Regions from separate parts of the Microbacterium sp. No. 7 genome, predicted to be linked through region 2. Evidence: predicted binding sites of a transcription regulator. Region 2 holds the regulator's gene; the other holds the start of a gene.

Region 1 (5,947 bases), 750 kb from region 2:
TGCGGGAACCGCGCCTGACGGGCTGAGCGGGCGGGACATGCGAAGGGGCGGGAATCGTGCCTGAACTGCGGGAACCGTGCCCGACGGGCGAAGCAGGCAGGACATGCGAGGGAACGGGAATCGTGCCTGAACTGCGGGAACCGTGCCCGACGGGCGAAGCAGGCAGGACATGCGAGGGAACGGGAATCGTGCCTGAACTGCGGGAACCGTGCCCGACGGGCGAAGCAGGCAGGACATGCGAGGGAACGGGAATCGTGCCTGAACTGCGGGAACCGTGCCCGACGGGCGAAGCAGGCAGGACATGCGAGGGAACGGGAATCGTGCCTGAACTGCGGGAACCGTGCCCGACGGGCGAAGCAGGCAGGACATGCGAGGGAACGGGAACCGTGCCTGAACCGCGGGAACCGCACTCGGCGGACGAAGCAGGCGGGATATGTTCGGGATGCGGGAGCCGTGCTCGACGGACTGAGCGGGCGGGACATGCGAAGGGGATCGTGCGCGGCCCGGCAATCGTGCGCGGTTCGGGGATCGTGCGCGGTTCGGGAAGCATGCGCGGCATAGGAACCACGTTCGGCCGCGGGAGTCGCACTCGTTCTGCGAGAACCACTCGTTCCGCGAGAACAACGCACGGTACAGAGGAACCAGGCCTCGGCTCGCCGAGAACCGTGTGCGACGTAGTGGGAGCGCACCGAGGGCATGCGCGTGCTGACGGCCGTGCTGACGACCGAAGGCGCAATCGCGCGCGGCGGATAGGGCTGCAGTCGGCGACGAGAACCGCAGATGGTCCGCAGGGAACCACCGTCCGCAACGGAGAATCGCGTGCGCGCGGGCACTGTTCCCGGGCCTCTCGTCATCGCCTCGGCGGATCGCCTTTCCGCCCGGGGAAGAGGGGTATCCTTCCGCTCACGTGACGCTCTTCTCCGTGCGGGGGCGCCCTCACATACCCGCTGAGTGCCTTATCCATCTCTTCGGTGCGAGGGTGTGCTGCTCTTCGGCGCGAAGGCGGGATGGCGGGAAGACGAGGAAGCCGCGCGCATCGGAGCTTTGCGGGATGACCAGCGGTCAGAACGGCGGGGCGTCGCCGACGTCGTCGCACGAGAGGGCAACGGGCGGCGGTGACGGCGCCCCGGCGGGTGTGAAGCGGACGGTCGCGGGCGGTCTGTCGCGGTGCGTGCGTCCGGTCGGGCCGGTCCATTCGAGCACGCCGCCGGGACGCTGCCGCACCCGCCAGGCCGTTCTGTGCTTCGCGACGTGGTGACGCCGGCAGAGGTGGGCGAGATTGTCGGCCGTGGTCTCTCCGCCGTGAGCGGCGTCGCGGGTGTGGTCGATGTCGCTGCGGACCGCGGAGCGCGTGCATCCAGGTGTCCGGCAGCGTTCGTCCCGGGCGCGGAGGAACCGCCTCAACTCCGCAGAGGGGCGGTACCTGTCGACGGCGAGCGGGAGGCCCGTAGCGGGATCCGTGAACACGCGCGTCCATGCCGGAGCGAGATCGGCGAGATGCCGGGCAGTGTCGGTGTCGATGGGCCCGTGCCCCGCCAGCAGGGCGGGCCCGGTCGCCACGTCCCCCGTCGCGAGGGTACGGGCGGGAACCGTGATGTGCACGTGGCCGGTGATCGCCGCCGCAGCGTCGCCGAGCACGGCGGGCGTGCCGGCCAGGAGCAGGTCGGCCAGCACGTCGGCGCGCGCCTGGTCAAGGGTGCGGGTGTCGACGGACGGATCCCCGGTCGCGCGATGCGGACTCGGCCCGGTGGTCACGGTGGTGACGGTGCCGGACAGCCTGTTCGCACCGGGAGCACCGGGAGCACCAGCGCCATCAGCACCACCCGCCCCACCGAGTGGACCTGCCTCAGCGGGCGTACCGGCCTCATCAAGCGCATGGGGTTCGCCGGGAGCATCGAGCCCGCCGGTGGCGTCGAACTCACCGGTGGCGCCGAGGCCGCCGAGCCCGCCGGGTTCAGCGGACACGTCGGGCTCGTCGGGCTCGTCGTCTTCAGAGGTCGCCGCCAGCGCGACCGTGGCGAGCTGGGTGAGGCGATCGCGGATGCCGTAGGCGAGCGCAGCGGGAAGGTCGGCGATCAGACGCGCCAGGCCGTCGTCGAGGTCGTAGACGCGCACCTGCCGGTCCTCGACCGCGGAACGGGTGCGATCAGCGAAGTCATCCGGCGCGACGGTCGCCGCGATCGCCCGCGCCGCCGTGGTCATCCGGGACGGGGACTCCGTGAGCGCGACCTCCAGGGCGCGCGCCTCGTACGTGGCGCGCAGGGTGTCGTCGCCGATCGAGACGCCCACGCGCGCGATCGACCAGGCGTGGCCGGCGTCGATCCTCCCCTCGGCCCACGCCGTGTGGGTCGCGGAGAAACGGGTCACCAGGGAGTGCGCGTCGCCGAGACGCGCCTGCACCGTGCGATCGGAGACGCGCAGCGCCATCCCGAGCTCGAGGGACACCTCGCGCAGGGGAAGATCGGCGTCCGAGGCGCGCTCGCCCTGCAGACGTCGCTGCTCCATCCGGTCGAGGACGAGGTCGATCGCCTCGGCGAACAGGCCGGCCTCCGCCGCCTGCAGGGCCGCGATGTCGCGCCGCGTGCCCTGGAGGCGCGTGAGGAGGTCGTCGAGCGCCGACCAGCCGGTGTCGTGCCCGGCATCCCGAGTTTCTTTGTTCCCCATACATCCCCCCAGATGCGTGCTAGTCTAGCACATATGTTCGATGAAGTGGAACCGAAGGCGCCGTGGTGCGTCGAACGTGAGGGCTCGAGGCGCCACGGGCGTCGCCACCGACGCTCGACCGGCGAGACGACGTCCCGGAGGCGCCGGCGAGCACTCGACGGGCGGAGAGGGCGCGGACGTCCCCTACCCGGCCTGCTCGGCCGGCCAGGTCCAGGCCGCCCCGGGGTGGCGGGTCATGGTGCCCGGCGCGTAGCGGAAGACCTTCACGTCCCCCTCGGTGACGACGTGGTCCCAGCCCTCCCGGTCGGTGAGGGCCGCGGCGAGGTTGTCCATCGCCCCGGGCAGGTACAGGCCGCGCAGCTGCGCGTAGGGCTCCATCGATCCCGTGATGATGACGTAGGCGGGCACCCACGTCACATCGTCCAGGCGCTGCTCGATCTGCGCGATCTGCTCCTCCTGCGACAGGTCGGTGCCCGCCAGCTCGTCCATGTACATCGAGCGGTCGAAGGCCCACCACCACTGCAGGCGGTCGATGTACGCCCCCGTCGAGCGCTCGGGCCAGTTGCCGATCGCCGGCATGAACATGACCTCTTCGGGCGCCTGGTCGAACAGCACCTCCGACACGTGCACCTGCGCCGCCGTCATCCGGTAGACGAACCAGCTCGCGAAGTAGCTGTGCGCCGCGAGCGCGACCGCGAGCGCGAGCGCCGCGGTCGCCGCCGTCGCGACGTACCAGCGGGCGCGCAGTGCACGGGTGAGCCACGGCGCGATGATCGCCGCGCAGCCCGCCATCGAGTACAGGTACACGCGGATGATCGCCTCGCCGCCGTAGTCCTGCATGCCGAGCAGGGCGACGGGCGAGAACGCGACGATCGAGACGGCGAGCCAGGGCCTGCGGCGCACCATCATGACGACGACCAGGATCGCGGCGGTCGCCCAGAGCACGACGGCCGAGCCGCGGCTCGCCGCCGACAGCAGCTCCTGCGCGGGCGACACCGTCGGCTCGATGTTCGTCGCCGCGTTCGCGAGCAGACCGCCGTCGGAGATGACGCCGTACCGCTCCACGACCTCGATGCGCAGGGCCAGGAACGCCCCGAACAGCACCGTGGCGAGCGGCGCGATCCAGAACGGCGCGCGGCGCACGACGACGAGGGCCCACAGCGCGATGAGCACCCACACGGGCGTGAGCTGGTGCGCGCACACGAGGGCGGCGAACAGCGCGAGCGCCGCCGCCCCGGCCGACGGGCGACGACGCGCCACGAGCGCGAGGGCGAGCACGGCGACGGCGAGCGGCGTCGCGATCGACTGCGGCGCGAAGTAGTCCTGCCCGACCCAGGTCAGCACCGTGGCGAGGAACGCCGCGACGACGCGCGCGAGCGGGCCGGCACCGACGACCGCCGCCAGATAGGCGACGACGAGCGCCATCACGACCGTGATGACGGGGGTGATCCACGTCGCGAGCGTGATCGGCGCGACGCCCGTCGCCTCGCTGATCCACGCGGATGCCGAGAAGAACGCGGGCCACTGCTGATAGATGTCGAGGCCCGGGAACAGCGTGCCGGTGTCCATGATCGCGTCGGTCGCGCCGATGTGCTTGTAGGTCCACGCGTAGCGCGGCACCTCGTCGGTGAGCGCGCCCGTCGTGCGGAACGCGAGCACGGCGAGCGCCGTGGCGGCGACCGTCGTGCCGACCGATCCCGCGCGCACCCCCCAGACGAGCAGCACGACGGGCACGGCGAGCGCGAGCAGCAGCAGCGGCTGGCCCGCGGTGAGCAGACCCCACGGCGAGGTCTCGGCGGAGCGCACGGCGGGCAGCGCGAGCAGCCACGCCAGCAGTCCCGCACCGCCCAGAAGGACGCGACCGACGACGGATGCCGAGGGCGTGCGCTGCGCTCCCCTCCGCGCCGTTCGTCGTCTGCGCGCGACGAGCAGCCGCCGATCGACGACGACGCGCACCGAGGCGAGCACGCCGGCAGCGGCGGCCAGCAGGATCGTGCCGACCGCCGGATTCCACACCCCCAGCCACAGGCTCACCGACGAGGCCACCATGAGCGCCGCCGCGCTCGCAGGCAGCACGAGCGCGGCCGCGGCGATGCCCGAGGTGCGCACCCACGAGGCGACGACGAGTCCCGGAGCGATCAGCAGCAGCGGCAGCACGGCGGGGCCCGCCGTGCCGAGGAACGCCGCGGCGAGGGCGGCGAGCGCGCACGCGAGCGCCGCGACCGCGAGCCACGCACGCCACGCGCCGGGCTCCGCGGGTTCGTCGTGCTCGGTGTTCTCGGTGCGTTCATGAGGCTCGTCCCGTGCCTCGGAGCCGTCGCGCACGGCAGGGCCATCCGGCGCCCCCGGCTCGCCCGACGCCTTGGGCTCATCCGACGTCCCAGGCTCCGCGGGCACCGCGGGCTCGTCCGGCGTTCCGGGCTCCGCGGGCACCGCGGGCTCGTCCGGCGTTCCGGGCTCGTCCGGGGCCGCAGACGCGGCATCCGCGTCGGGCGCACCGGCATCCGGGAGCGGGCCGGTCCCGCCCCTCACCTCGGTCTCGCGGCGCGCATCGCGACGGGCACGGCGCGTCGGCGCCGGCTCGCCCGTCTGCGGCAGGGCGAGCGTGGGAGCGCTCCCGTCGGGGTCGGACACGGCGTCCGGCAGAACGTCCGGCATCATGCTCATCGTGACGTGCTCATCGTGATCTGAGGATACGCGAGTAGAGGCGGGGCGACGCGGCGAGGACGGCGAGGGTCGCCGCCAGGCGCGCGTGGCCGCCGCCCGCCAGCCGGGCCAGATCGCCCGACCGCACGAGCGCGCGCGCGTCGTGCAGCATCCGCTCGGCGCGCACATCGGAGCCGTCGGCCACGTGCTGGGCACGCAACGACATGTTGGCGACGGGCTGCACGACGTTCGCGGCGCGATACACGCGCAGCGGATACCGCAGCGTGTCGAGGTCCGCGGCGTCGACGATCCGCTCCACCTCGGCCAGCTGGGTCAGCAGGTCGCCGAGGTGCGGGCCGAACCGGTTCGAGATCGATCCCTCCGTGTCGGTGTACAGATACAGCGGCCGGTCCACTGTCACGATGCGCCGCGAGCGCAGCACGGCGCGCAGGGTCGGCGCGAAATCCTCGTACACGCGGCCCTCGGGGTAGGGATCGGCGCCGAGCACGTCGCGGCGGTAGACCTTGTTCCAGGCGTACCCCTTCTCCTCGTCGCGCAGCAGGTTCTCGGCGAACTCGGCGCCCGTGCGCACGGGCACGGGCTCGCCGCTCTCGGTGAGCCCCAGCTCCTCGCCCGC
Region 2 (5,947 bases):
CCGTCGCGCGCCCAGGCGAGCGCTGCGTCGACCGGGTCGCCGTAGCTGGTCTCGGTGCCCGCCTCGCCCTGCGTCAGCCGCACGGCCTTGCCGTCGGCGACGTCGACGGCGGGGAGGAGGGTCAGTTCGGGAATCGAAGCGAAGTCGTTCATGGCTCCAGCCGGGTCGGTGGTTCGCGCGTTTCGCGCCCCAGAGAGCCTATCGGCCCGTGGGCAGGGACGAAATCCAGTTGGAGAGCAGGCGGATGCCGGCCGCACCAGACTTCTCGGGGTGGAACTGCGTCGCCGAGAGCGGACCGTTCTCGACGGCGGCGAGGAACGGCGCGCCGTAGTCGCACCACGTCAGCACGGGCGGCGTGAACGGATGCATGACGTCGAGCGTCCACGACTGCGCGCCGTACGAGTGCACGAAGTAGAACCGCTCGTCCTCGATGCCGCGGAACAGCACGCTGTCCTCGCCCGCGCGCACCGTGTTCCAGCCGATGTGCGGGAGCACCGGGGCGTCGAGCTCGGTCACCACCCCGGGCCACTGGCCGAGGCCCTCGGTGTCGTTGCCCCGCTCGACGCCGTGCTCGAACAGCACCTGCATGCCGACGCAGATGCCGAGCACGGGCATGCCGCCGGCGAGCCGGCGCTCGATGATCTCGTGCCCGCGCGAGGCGCGCAGCTGGTCCATGACGGCCTGGAAGGCGCCGACGCCGGGCACGACGAGCCCCGCGGCGTCCTGCAGCAGGCCGCGGTCGGAGGTCAGGCGCGCGTCGGCGCCCGCCTCGGCGAGCGCCTTGACCGCGGAGTGCACGTTGCCCGAGCCGTAGTCGAGCACGGCGACGAGCGGAGCGTCGCTCACAGGGCGCCCTTCGTCGACGGGATGCCGTGCACGAGCGGGTCGAGGGCCTTCGCCTGGCGGAAGGCGCGGGCGACGGCCTTGTACTCGGCCTCGGCGATGTGGTGCGGGTCGCGGCCGCCCACGAGCGTGACGTGCATGGTGAGGCCCGCGTTGAAGGCCAGCGCCTCGAACGTGTGACGCACCATCGAGCCCGTGAAGTGCCCGCCGATGAGGTGGAGCTCGAACCCGGCCGGCTCGCCCGTGTGCACGAGGTACGGCCGTCCGCTGATGTCGACGACGGCCTGCGCGAGCGCCTCGTCGAGCGGAACGAGCGCGTCGCCGTAGCGCGAGATGCCCGACTTGTCGCCGAGGGCCTGGCGGATCGCCTGGCCGAGAACGATCGCCGTGTCCTCGACCGTGTGGTGCACGTCGATGTGGGTGTCGCCGGATGCGCGCACCGTGAGGTCGGTGAGCGAGTGCTTCGCGAAGGCCGTGAGCAGGTGGTCGTAGAACGGCACGGTCGTCTCGATGCTGCTGCGGCCGGTGCCGTCCAGGTTCAGCTCGATCTCGACCGTCGACTCGCTCGTCGAGCGACGCAGCGTCGCCGTGCGCGGGGCGGCAGTACTCATGAGCCGAGTCTACCGGGGCGGCCCGACGGCCGATCGCGGCCCGCGGCGACGCGAGGGGTCCGCTACAGCGACGCGAGCGCGTCGAGGAAGGCGCTCGTCTCCTCCTCCGTGCCGGCCGTGACGCGGAGGCTGTGCGCGATGCCGACGTCGCGCACGAGGATGCCGCGGTCGTAGAGCGCCTGCCAGGCCGCCTTCGGGTCGTCGAGGCCGGAGAACAGCACGAAGTTCGTCCAGCTCTCGTACGGCGTGTAGCCGAGCGCCGAGACGGTCGCCGAGATGCGGTCGCGCTGCTCGACGATGTCGTCGACCATCGCGAGCATCGTGGGTGCGTGCCGCAGCGCCGCCGTCGCCGCCGCCTGCGTGAGGGCGCTCAGGTGGTACGGCAGGCGCACGAGGCGCAGTGCGTCGATGAGCGCGGGGTCGGCCGCGAGGTAGCCGACGCGGGCGCCCGCGAACGCGAAGGCCTTGCTCATGGTGCGCGAGACGACGAGGCGCTCGCGCCCGGGCAGCAGGGTGAGCGCCGACCGCTCGTCGCGCGGTGCGAACTCCTGGTAGGCCTCGTCGACGATCACGATCCCGCGCGCGGCCTCGTAGACGGCCTCGATGACGTCGAGGCGCAGCGGCGTGCCGGTCGGGTTGTTCGGGGAGCAGAGGAACACGACGTCGGGCGCGGCGCGCTCGACCTGGGCGGCCGCGTCGTCGGCCGAGAGCGAGTAGTCGGACGCGCGCGTGCCCGCGACGAACCCGGCCCCCGTGGCGCGCGCGAGCAGCGGATACATCGAGTACGTGGGCCCGAAGCCGAGAGCGGTGCGCCCCGGCCCCGCGAACGCCTGCAGCAGGTGCTGCAGCACCTCGTTCGAGCCGTTCGCCGCCCAGATCTGCTCGCGCGTCAGCCCGTGTCCCAGATAGTCGGCGAAGCCCTCGCGCAGTGCCGTGAACTCGCGGTCGGGGTAGCGGTTGATCTCGGCGAGGGCCTGGCCCACGGCGTCGAGGATGTCGTCGGCGACCGCGGCCGGCACGGGGTGCGTGTTCTCGTTGACGTTGAGGGCCACCGGGAGCGGTGCCTGCGGGGCGCCGTAGGGGGTCAGACCACGCAGGTCGTCGCGAATGGGGAGGTCTTCTAAGCGGGCACTCACGCGATCCATGCTAGAGCGCTCGTCAGCGACCCGGCGTGTACTCCAGCGGCAGCGCGATCGACTGACCGACGTCGAGCCGCGCCGAGCTCAGCGCGTTGAGCCTCATGATCGCGTCGATCACGTCGCGCGGGTCGGCGTCGGGGGCGATCTCTCCCGCGAGCGACCACAGCGTGTCGCCGGGCTGCACCGTGACCGTCTCGAACGAGGCGGGATCCGCCGGGCGCTCGGACGACGCCACCGCGCCGCCCCCGGAGAGCATCGCGATGCTCACCGCGACGACGACGGGCGCCGAGGCGAGCGCGACGAGGACGCGGCGGCCGCGGGTCGTGAGGCGCAGGCGCGTGCGGACGACGACGGGACGAGGACCGGCGATGTCGATCGTGCTCATGATGGTGCTCCTCTGAGGTTGAGACGTTCGCATCCGGTTCTCGGCCGGGAGAATCGGATGCGAACGTCTTTTCCGAATGTATCTACGATGTTCCGGGTCTGTCAAGCGGGTTCGCATCGGAGACGGATCGAAGGCGACACGCGCGGGCCTCTCGCCTTCCGCCCCTCGAAGCGGATACCGTTTCGACAGGGACACCCCATCACCGACCTCCGACATTCGAAGACGATCGTCAGAAGACGAGTGGGACGAGACGCCCGCCACGACATGCACGACACGCACCACACACCGCGCAGGACACACGAGGAGCACGAATGAGCGAGAAGCCGCAGACCCGCCGGCGCAAGAGCCTGAGCGAGAAGCAGATCGCGATCCTGGAGGTCATTCAGCGCTCGATCGCCCAGCACGGCTACCCGCCGAGCATGCGCGAGATCGGCGACGCCGTCGGTCTCAAGTCGCTGTCGAGCGTGACGCACCAGCTCGGCCAGCTCGAGCTCAGCGGCTATCTGCGCCGCGATCCGGGCAAGACGCGCGCCATGGAGGTGCTCATCGACCTGCCCGGCATCAGCGACAACCCCGCCGACGACGGCCCCTCCGTCGGCGACGCCGCGCTCGTGCCCCTCGTCGGCCGCATCGCCGCGGGCGTGCCGATCACCGCCGATCAGCAGGTCGAGGAGGTCTTCCCGCTCCCCCGCCGCCTGGTCGGGAAGGGCGACCTGTTCATGCTCAAGGTGAGCGGCGAGTCGATGATCGACGCCGCCATCTGCGACGGCGACTGGGTCGTGGTGCGCAGCCAGTCCTCCGCCGAGAACGGCGACATCGTCGCCGCGATGCTCGACGGCGAGGCGACGGTCAAGACGTTCCGGCAGCGCGACGGCCACACATGGCTGCTGCCGCGCAACTCGGCGTTCGAGCCCATCCTCGGCGACGAGGCGACGGTGCTCGGCAAGGTCGTGGCGGTGCTGCGCGCCGTCTGATCCGGCCCGGCCGGTCCTGCCCGGCCGATGCGGCGCAGAAGCCGGGGAGCGCAGAAGGCGGATGCCGAGGGATCAGCCCCTCGGCATCCGCCTTCGCGGTCTTCCGTGCGCGCCCCGCGACTACGCGCCGACGCTCTCGCGCACGCGCTGCGTCGCCGCGACGAGGTTGCGCAGCGACGCGACCGTCTCGTCGTAGCCGCGCGTCTTCAGTCCGCAGTCGGGGTTGACCCATACCTGGCGCAGCGGCAGGGCGTCGGCGGCGCGCTGCAGCAGCTCGGCGACCTCGTCGACCGACGGCACGCGCGGCGAGTGGATGTCGTACACGCCCGGGCCGACGCCGTGCGCGAAGCCCGACTCGGCGATCTCGGCGATGACCTCGCCGCGGCTGCGGGCCGCCTCGATCGAGGTGACGTCGGCGTCGAGCGCCGCGATCGCGTCGAGCACGACGCCGAACTCCGAGTAGCACAGGTGGGTGTGCACCTGCGTCGCGGGCGCGGCGCCGGCCGTCGCGAGGCGGAACGAGCGCACCGACCAGTCGAGGTAGGCGGGCTGGTCGGCCTGCTTGAGCGGCAGCAGCTCGCGCAGCGCCGGCTCGTCGACCTGGATGATGCGGATGCCGGCCTGCTCCAGGTCGCCGATCTCGTCGCGCAGGGCGAGCGCCACCTGGTCGGCGGTCTCGCCGAGCGGCTGGTCGTCGCGCACGAACGACCACGCGAGGATCGTCACGGGCCCCGTGAGCATACCCTTGACGGGCTTGTCGGTGAGCGACTGCGCGTACTGCGACCACGCGACCGTCATCGGCGCCGGGCGCGAGACGTCGCCCCACAGGATCGACGGGCGCGTGGCGCGCGAGCCGTACGACTGCACCCAGCCGTTCTCGGTGACCGCGAAGCCGTCGAGCAGCTCGGCGAAGTACTGCACCATGTCGTTGCGCTCGGCCTCGCCGTGCACGAGCACGTCGATGCCGAGGTCGAGCTGCAGGTCGATGACGCGCTTGATCTCGTCGCGCAGGAAGCCCTCGTACTCGGCATCCGTGATCTCGCCCTTGCCGTGGCGCGCACGGGCACGACGGATGTCGCCCGTCTGCGGGAACGAGCCGATCGTCGTCGTCGGCAGCGCCGGCAGGCCCAGGCTCTCCTGCGCCGCGGCGCGCTCGGCGTCGTCGCCGCGCTCGATGTCGGCGGGGGTGAGCGCCGCGGCGCGTGCGCGCACGGCGCCGTCGCGCACGCCGGGGGCGGCCTGCCGGTCGGCGAGCGCGTCGGTCGCGGCCTGCAGCTCGGCGGCGATCGCGTCGCGGCCCTCGCTGAGGCCGCGGGCGAGCGTGACGACCTGGCCCACCTTCTGGTCGGCGAACGCGAGCCACGAGACGAGGCGCGCGTCGAGGGCGCTCTCGTCGGCGACGTCGTGCGGAACGTGCTGCAGCGAGGTCGAGGTGCCCGCCGAGACGGCCGCCGCGCCGAGCGCGCCCAGCGCCTGCAGGCGGTCGAAGCCGCCCGCGGGGTCGCCGCGCCAGATGTTGCGGCCGTCGACCACGCCGCCGACGACCGTCTTCGACGACAGCCCGTCGACGGCCGCGGGCACGCCGCCGCGGTGCAGGTCGATCGCGACGGCCTCGACGGGCGCCGCGGCGAGCGTCCGCCACGCCTGCGGCGAGAGCTGCGCGTAGCCGGCGGCCACGAGGATCGCGGGACGGTCCTGCGCGGCGCCGAGCACGGCGTAGGCGCGCTGTGCGGCATCCGCCAGCTCGTCGGCCGACAGGCCGAGGCTCTCGCTGACGAGCGCGTGCTCGTCGAGCTGCACCCATTCGGCGCCCGCGGCGCGCAGCGCGGCGAGCAGCTCGACGTAGACGGGCAGCAGGTCGTCGAGGCGCGAGAGCGGCGCGAAGCCCTCGGGCGCGGCGTCCGACGCCTTCGCGAGGGCGAGCAGCGTCACGGGTCCGACGACGACGGGGCGCACCGTGAAGCCGTCGGCCTTCGCCTCGGCGACCTGTGCGGC

The links. The regulator LexA, encoded in region 2, represses DNA repair genes until DNA is damaged. The targets are predictions, from matches to a motif close to TCGAACANNTGTTCGA.
Region 1: a site for LexA is predicted at 2,690-2,705, ahead of AOA12_RS17570 (HNH endonuclease signature motif containing protein). Genes of this name have one in related genera too.

Annotation. Positions count from the first base shown of each region.
Region 1 covers NZ_CP012697.1:3,780,861-3,786,807, forward strand. The annotation lists gene AOA12_RS17570 (HNH endonuclease signature motif containing protein) at 1,063-2,664, opposite strand; gene AOA12_RS17575 (hypothetical protein) at 2,848-5,331, opposite strand; gene AOA12_RS17580 (glycosyltransferase family 2 protein) at 5,342-5,947, opposite strand, start outside.
Region 2 covers NZ_CP012697.1:3,029,909-3,035,855, forward strand. The annotation lists gene priA (bifunctional 1-(5-phosphoribosyl)-5-((5-phosphoribosylamino)methylideneamino)imidazole-4-carboxamide isomerase/phosphoribosylanthranilate isomerase PriA) at 1-152, opposite strand, end outside; gene hisH (imidazole glycerol phosphate synthase subunit HisH) at 199-846, opposite strand; gene hisB (imidazoleglycerol-phosphate dehydratase HisB) at 843-1,454, opposite strand; gene AOA12_RS14155 (histidinol-phosphate transaminase) at 1,517-2,599, opposite strand; gene AOA12_RS14160 (LysM peptidoglycan-binding domain-containing protein) at 2,613-2,978, opposite strand; gene lexA (transcriptional repressor LexA) at 3,290-3,952, shown strand; gene metE (5-methyltetrahydropteroyltriglutamate--homocysteine S-methyltransferase) at 4,073-5,947, opposite strand, start outside.